2 regions of the Streptomyces sp. NPDC001270 genome follow, and region 2 is predicted to be linked to the other one. Evidence: riboswitches for the same ligand, from Rfam matches in the RefSeq annotation. Region 2 holds a riboswitch; the other holds the start of a gene.
What was found. A riboswitch is a leader RNA that binds a small molecule or an ion and turns the genes downstream of it on or off. The one in region 2 is predicted to bind S-adenosylmethionine.

Region 1 (3,393 bases), on a different contig from region 2:
CCGGTCGGGTGCACAGGTGGTACGGCGGGGAAGGGGAGTGACGGGCTCCGCCGGCCCGCGGCACGCATACGACCTCGGATGCGGCCTCGGACGGCGTCTCGGACACGGGCTCGGTCAGGACCGGCCGGCGGCACGCCGCCAGTCATGCGGAACCGCCGGTCATGCGGAACCGCCAGTCATGCGGAACCGCCGGTCATACGAGGCCGGCCGCTCGGAAGGAGTCCAGGTTCGGACGGATGGTGGCGGTCAGGCCGGTGCCGGCCACCGCGTCGAGGGTCTTGAGGCCGTCGCCGGTGTTGAGGACGACCGTGGTGAGCGCGGGGTCGAGGACACCGTTCTCGATCAGCTTCTTCGTCACGCCCACGGTCACCCCGCCGGCCGTCTCCGCGAAGATGCCCTCGGTCTGCGCCAGCAGCTTGATCGCGTCGACGATCTGCTCGTCCGTGACGTCCTCCACGGCGCCGCCGGTGCGGCGGGCGATGTCGAGGACGTAGGGGCCGTCGGCCGGGTTGCCGATCGCCAGGGACTTGGCGATGGTGTTCGGCTTCTGCGGCCGGACCACCTCGTGTCCGGCCTTGAACGCGGCCGACACCGGCGAGCAGCCCTCGGCCTGCGCGCCGAAGATCTTGTAGGGCCGGTCCTCGACGAGGCCCAGCGCGATCAGCTCCTTCAGCCCCTTGTCGATCTTGGTGAGCTGGGAGCCGGAGGCGATCGGGACGACGATCTGGTCGGGCAGCCGCCAGCCGAGCTGCTCGCAGATCTCGTACGCCAGGGTCTTGGAGCCCTCCGCGTAGTACGGCCGCAGGTTGACGTTGACGAAGCCCCAGCCCTCGCCGGCCGGGTCGCCGATCAGCTCGGAGCAGAAACGGTTCACGTCGTCGTAGGTGCCCTCGATGCCGACGAGGTCACCGCCGTAGACCGCGGCCATGACGACCTTGCCCTGCTCCAGGTCGTGCGGGATGAACACGCAGGAACGCAGGCCCGCGCGGGCGGCGGCGGCGCCGACGGCTCCGGCCAGGTTGCCGGTCGAGGAGCAGGAGAGGGTGGTGAAGCCGAAGGCGCGCGCCGCCTCCAGCGCCTGGGCGACCACCCGGTCCTTGAAGGAGTGCGTCGGGTTGCCGGAGTCGTCCTTGACGTACAGGCCGCCGGTGACGCCCAGCTCGCGGGCCAGGTTGTCGGCCTGGACCAGCTTGGTCCAGCCGGGGTTCAGATTGGGCTTCCCGGCCACGTCCGCGGGGACGGGCAGCAGCGGCGCGTAGCGCCAGATGTTCGCGGGTCCCGCCTCGATCGTGCGGCGCAGCTCCTCGGTGTCGTAGGCCGAGTAGTCGTACGCGATCTCCAGCGGGCCGAAACACTCCTCGCAGGCGAACACCGGGCCGAGCGGTACCCGGTGACCGCACTCGCGGCAGCTCAGGGCAGCGGCGGGGCCGAGGTCGACGGTCGGGTTCGTGGTGCTTGCAACGGTCTGCACAGCCATGTGAGGCGAGGCCCTTTCTCCTCATCTTCCCCACGACGCATCTCGCCGTGAGACGGAATTGGCACCTTCCCAAGCCGGGAGCCTCGCGAGAACGATCGGATTGCGCTGCGATCAGTACGAGTACCGACTGGAGGGTTGCCGGGGCTTCATCGGGCCGTATCCCTCTGCCCCTCTGGATGAGCTGTATGCGGTTGTGTACACCGATGACCCCCGACATGCGATGGTCATCCGCGTTGTTCAAGACTGTAACCGAAGGCCAGGACAGTTGAGATAGTCGTCCGAACCGCGAGATGGGTCACACACGCACCCGGTGTGATCACGACAGTGAGGAGCCGCCGACCGTGCTGGAAGAAGTGGAACGCTGGCTGGCCACCCGCTCCTGGTCCGTGACCGATCGACCGCTGCACAAGATACTCGCCGCGAAACAGCGCACCGGCCTGTCGGTCTCCGTGGTCCTGCCCGCGCTCGACGAGGAGGCGACGGTCGGCGCCATCGTCGCCGCCGTCCGGCACGACCTCATGCTGCGGGAGGTGCCGCTGGTCGACGAGATCGTCGTCGTCGACTCGGGGTCCACCGACCGCACCTCCGAGGTGGCCGCCGCGGCGGGCGCCCGGGTGGTGCACCGCGACGACATCCTGCCCCGGCTGCCCGCCGTCCCCGGCAAGGGCGAGGTGCTGTGGCGCTCGCTGCTGGTCACCAGCGGGGACATCGTCTGCTTCGTCGACGCCGACCTGCGGAACTTCTCCTCCGACTTCGTCACCGGGATCGTCGGCCCGCTGCTCACCGAGCCGGACGTCGACCTGGTCAAGGCCATGTACGACCGCCCGCTGGCCGGCGCGGCCGGGCAGGGCGGCCGGGTCACCGAGCTGATGGCCCGCCCGCTGCTCAACATGCACTGGCCGCAGCTGGCCGGTTTCGTGCAGCCGCTCGGCGGCGAGTACGCGGCCCGCCGCTCGCTGCTGGAACAGCTGCCGTTCCCGGTCGGGTACGGCGTCGAGCTGGGCATGCTGGTCGACGCCCTGCACCTGGTGGGCCTGGACGCGCTCGCCCAGGTCGACGTGGGCGTGCGCAAGCACCGGCACCAGGACGGGCAGGCGCTCGGCCGGATGGCCGCGGCGATCTACCGCACCGCGCAGCTGCGGCTGGCCCGCGGACACCTGGTACGGCCCCGCCTCACCCAGTTCGAGCGGGGCGAGGACGGTTTCGAGCCGCACACCCACGCGGTGGACACCGAGGAACGGCCGCCCATGGTGGAGATCGCCGAGTACGCGCGGCGCCAGGTCGCGTGAGCGGGAAAAACTCACCGTATACGATCGCTGACTGGCCGCAACCGTACGTTTGAGCGTTTCCGGGCCGGGCTAGGTTGAGGCGTATGGCTTCCACGCAGGGTGCTGCCCAGGTGCTGGTCGCGTCCAACCGCGGCCCGGTCTCGTACGGCGTCCGGGAGGACGGCTCGCTGGCCGCCAGGCGGGGCGGCGGCGGGCTGGTCTCCGGGCTGTCGGCGATCGGGCCCGAGGCGGGCGCGCTGTGGGTGTGCTCGGCGCTGTCCGACGGCGACCGGGAGGCGGTGCGGCGCGGTGTGGGCGAGGACGGCGTGCGGATGCTCGCGGTCCCGGCCGACGTGCACGCGGACGCGTACAACGGCATCGCGAACTCGGTCCTCTGGTTCGTCCACCACATGCTGTACCAGACACCGCTGGAGCCCGTCTTCGACGCGGAGTTCCGCCGTCAGTGGGCGTCGTACGAGACCTACAACCGGATGTTCGCCGAGGCGCTGGCCGAGGAGGCGGCCGAGGGCGCCGCGGTGCTGGTGCAGGACTACCACCTGTGCCTGGTGCCGGGCATGCTGCGCGAGAAGCGGCCGGACCTCAGGATCGGGCACTTCTCACACACGCCGTGGGCGCCCGCGGAGTACT
Region 2 (3,393 bases):
GCCGCCTGCTGGACGGCGAGCCCGGCCCGGTACGGGATGCCGTCCTGCTGAACTCGGCGGCGGCCCTGGTGGCCCTGAACCCGGGGGACGGGCCGCTGGTGGAGCAGATCCGCGCCGCCATGGCCAAGGCCGCGGAGTCGATCGACTCGGGCGCGGCCAGGCACTCCCTGGACCACTGGGTGACCGCCAGTCACGCCTAGGGCTGCGACCGGAAAGGTTCACCGGCTGGCGACGCCCAGTACGGCTCCCCCCTCGCTCGGCTCCGCTCGCGCGGGAGGCGCTCCCGGCACCGGACGGCGCGAGTTTTCCGGCAAACCTTTCCGGCCACGGCACCAGTGCCCGGGCGACCCGCGGAAATACCAGGTCAAACTGGTCATAGTACAGTGGGGCACAGGAGAGTCCCCGGCGGGCCGCAAGGAGCCAGGCATGATCCATTCAGCCGATATCCGCGAGTGGCGCAACCGTGATGTGATCGATCCCGAGGGCCGCAAGATCGGTGCCCTGGAAGGGGTCTACGTGGACACCACCACCGACGCGCCGTCCGTGGCCACCGTCCGAACCGGGCTGCCCACCCGGCAGCGACTCGTCTTCGTCCCCGTCGACGAGGCGACCGTAGGACCCGGATACGTGCGGGTGGCGTACACGAAGGGGCAAGTGAGGAAGGCGCCGTCGATCGGCACGGACGGCGTCCTGCCGGCCGCCCGCGAGGAAGAGATCTTCAAGCACTACGACCGGCCCTACGAGCCGGGCGCCGACCGCGGGCGCCGCCTCGCGCGCCGCTGAGGCCGGATCGGAGGAGGTGGCCGCCCGTGTTGGCGTTCTTCCTGTTCTTGATCCTCGTGGCGGTCGGCCTGGGACTGGTCGGCACGGTGGTGCAGGGACTGACCTACCTTCTGGTCATCGGTGTGGTGGTCTTCGTGGCCGACCTCCTGCTGGTCGGCGCGCGCTGGGCGCGGCGATCGCACCGGCGCCTCGTCCGGTGACGGGGCCGCGCCCACGCGTGTGTGCGTCCCGTCATCCGGACACGAGTTGCGGGCGATCGATCACCCGCGTATTTTTCCGTCCAGGTCATGAGTGACAGTCATTCGGCCCCGGCCGACTGTCCGGCAACCCTCCGTCCGTGGCGGGGTGCCCCGGGTGAAGACCAGGCCGTAGGCAGCGAGGTCTGCGGCAAGCGCGGACCCCTCGTGGAATCCAGGGGTCCTGGACGCCGAGGGAGCCACCCGTGAGCAAGCGAATGCGATAGGGCCGCAGAGCCCCGCCTCCGCACCCCCTTTTCCCCTTCCCGCGCTGAGCCGCACCCTCCGTACCGGTGCTCGCGCGGCGAATTTCGCCTGCCTTCACGGGAGTTGTGCCATGTCTGTCTCCACCGCTGCCTCCGCCCCGTCCGTGTGCGCCCCGCTGCCCGTCCTGGGCCGTGACGTCACCGTCCCGCTCGTCACCGGCGGCGAGGTCACCTACGCCGCACTCGACTACGCCGCCAGCGCCCCCGCCCTCCAGCGCGTCTGGGACGACGTCGCCGCGTACGCCCCCTACTACGGCAGCGTGCACCGCGGCGCCGGCTACCTCTCGCAGCTGTCCACCGACCTGTTCGAGAACGCCCGCGCGACCGTCGCCGGGTTCCTGGACTGCCGCGCCGACGACCAGGTGATCTTCACCCGTTCCACCACCGACTCGCTCAACCTCCTCGCCGCCGTGGTCCCGGCCGACTGCCAGGTCTTCGTCTTCGAGACCGAGCACCACGCCTCCCTGCTGCCCTGGAAGAACGCCCGGGTCAGCTATCTCGACGCACCCGAAACCCCGGCACAGGCCGTCGCGACCCTCCGGCGGGCGCTGGGCGACCGTGACCCGCAGGCCCCGGCCCTGGTCTGCGTCACCGGCGCCTCCAACGTCACCGGTGAGCTGTGGCCGGTGCGCGAGCTGGCCGCCGCCGCCCATGAGCACGGCGCCCGGATCGTCCTGGACGCCGCCCAGCTCGCCCCGCACCACCCGGTGTCGGTGCGCGACCTCGACGTCGACTGGGTCGCCTTCTCCGGGCACAAGCTGTACGCCCCCTTCGGCGCCGGCGTGCTGGCCGGCCGTGCCGACTGGCTGCGCGCGGCGCAGCCGTACCTCGCGGGCGGCGGGGCGAGCCGTACGGTCACCCGGCGGGCGGACGGGGGCGTGGCCGTGGAGTGGCACGAGACGGCCGCCCGCCACGAGGCCGGCTCGCCGAACGTGATCGGCGCCTACGCCGTCGCCTCCGCCTGCAAGGCGCTCACCGAGGCCGGCTTCGACACCCTGGTCGCCCGTGAGCGGCACCTGATCGACACGGTCCGCGCGGGTCTGGCCGAGGTCCCCGAGGTCAGGGTGCTGTCCCTGTTCGGCGACGACGCCCCTCGGGTGGGCGTGCTCTCCTTCGTGGTCGAGGGCTGGAACAGCTCCCACTTCGCCGCGGCGCTCTCCGCCGAGTACGGCATCGGCGTCCGCGACGGGCTGTTCTGCGCCCACCCCCTCGTCCGCACCCTGCTAGGCACCGATCCGCAGTCCCAGGGCGAGTGCGGTGCCCCCGAGGCGGCACCGGGGGAGAAGTCCCTCAACGCCGTACGTGTCAGCTTCGGCGCGGGTACGCCGGACGAGCACGTGGAGCGGTTCGTGACCGCCGTCAAGGAGCTGGTCCGCAATGGCGCGAAGTGGCAGTACCACACCGAGGACGGCCGCTGCGTCCCGGCGTCCTGACCGGCTCCCGGAGCCCGCTGACAGGCCCCTCGGGGCCTGTCAGCTGTCCAGCCCGATGGCGAAGGCCGCTTCCAGGTCGTGCTGGGAGTACGTACGGAAGGCGACGTGGGTGTCCGTGGCCTCCACGCCCTGGATCTTGCTGATGCGGCCGGGGATGACCTCGGCGAGGTCCTCGTGCTGCCCGACCCGGACCATGGCGATCAGGTCGTAGGTGCCGGTGACCGAGAAGACCTCGCTGACGCTGTCCAGCCCGGCGATCTGCTCGGCGATCTCGGGGATCCGGTCCACGCTGGTCTTGATGAGCACGATCGCGGTGATCACGGCTGGTTCTCTCCCTCGGGAGCCGGAGCTGGGGCGGCCTTCACTCTAGCCGCACGCCCGAACCGCACCCAGGCGAAGACGAAGCCCAGCGAGAAGCCCACCAAATGGGCCAGATAGGCCACTCCCGGCCCCTCGGTGGCCTGCCGGGCCGCCGCCCATTGCAGGGCCGCCCAGAAGGGCAGGACGACCCAGGCGGGAAAGCGCAGCGGGAGGAAGAACAGGAAAGGGAGCAGACTGGTGACACGGGCGCCGGGGAACAGGTACAGGAACGCTCCCAGGACCGCGGAGATCGCCCCGGAGGCGCCGACCAGGGACTGCTGGGAGGCGGCGTTGGCGGCGGCGTAGCCGATCAGC

Region 1: linked by a shared signal. The riboswitch ahead of thrC (threonine synthase) and the one ahead of ACFY2B_RS23575 (aminotransferase class V-fold PLP-dependent enzyme) in region 2 are both predicted to bind S-adenosylmethionine.

What each region holds. Positions count from the first base shown of each region.
Region 1 is NZ_JBIAXM010000006.1:197,878-201,270, forward strand. Features, by position in the region: gene thrC (threonine synthase) at 194-1,477, opposite strand; SAM riboswitch class I at 1,496-1,660, opposite strand; gene ACFY2B_RS12740 (glucosyl-3-phosphoglycerate synthase) at 1,819-2,766, shown strand; gene ACFY2B_RS12745 (trehalose-6-phosphate synthase) at 2,850-3,393, shown strand, end outside.
Region 2 is NZ_JBIAXM010000014.1:8,120-11,512, forward strand. Features, by position in the region: gene trpD (anthranilate phosphoribosyltransferase) at 1-200, shown strand, start outside; gene ACFY2B_RS23565 (PRC-barrel domain-containing protein) at 427-783, shown strand; gene ACFY2B_RS23570 (hypothetical protein) at 810-983, shown strand; SAM riboswitch class IV at 1,067-1,183, shown strand; gene ACFY2B_RS23575 (aminotransferase class V-fold PLP-dependent enzyme) at 1,357-2,718, shown strand; gene ACFY2B_RS23580 (Lrp/AsnC family transcriptional regulator) at 2,758-3,039, opposite strand; gene ACFY2B_RS23585 (rhomboid family intramembrane serine protease) at 3,036-3,393, opposite strand, start outside.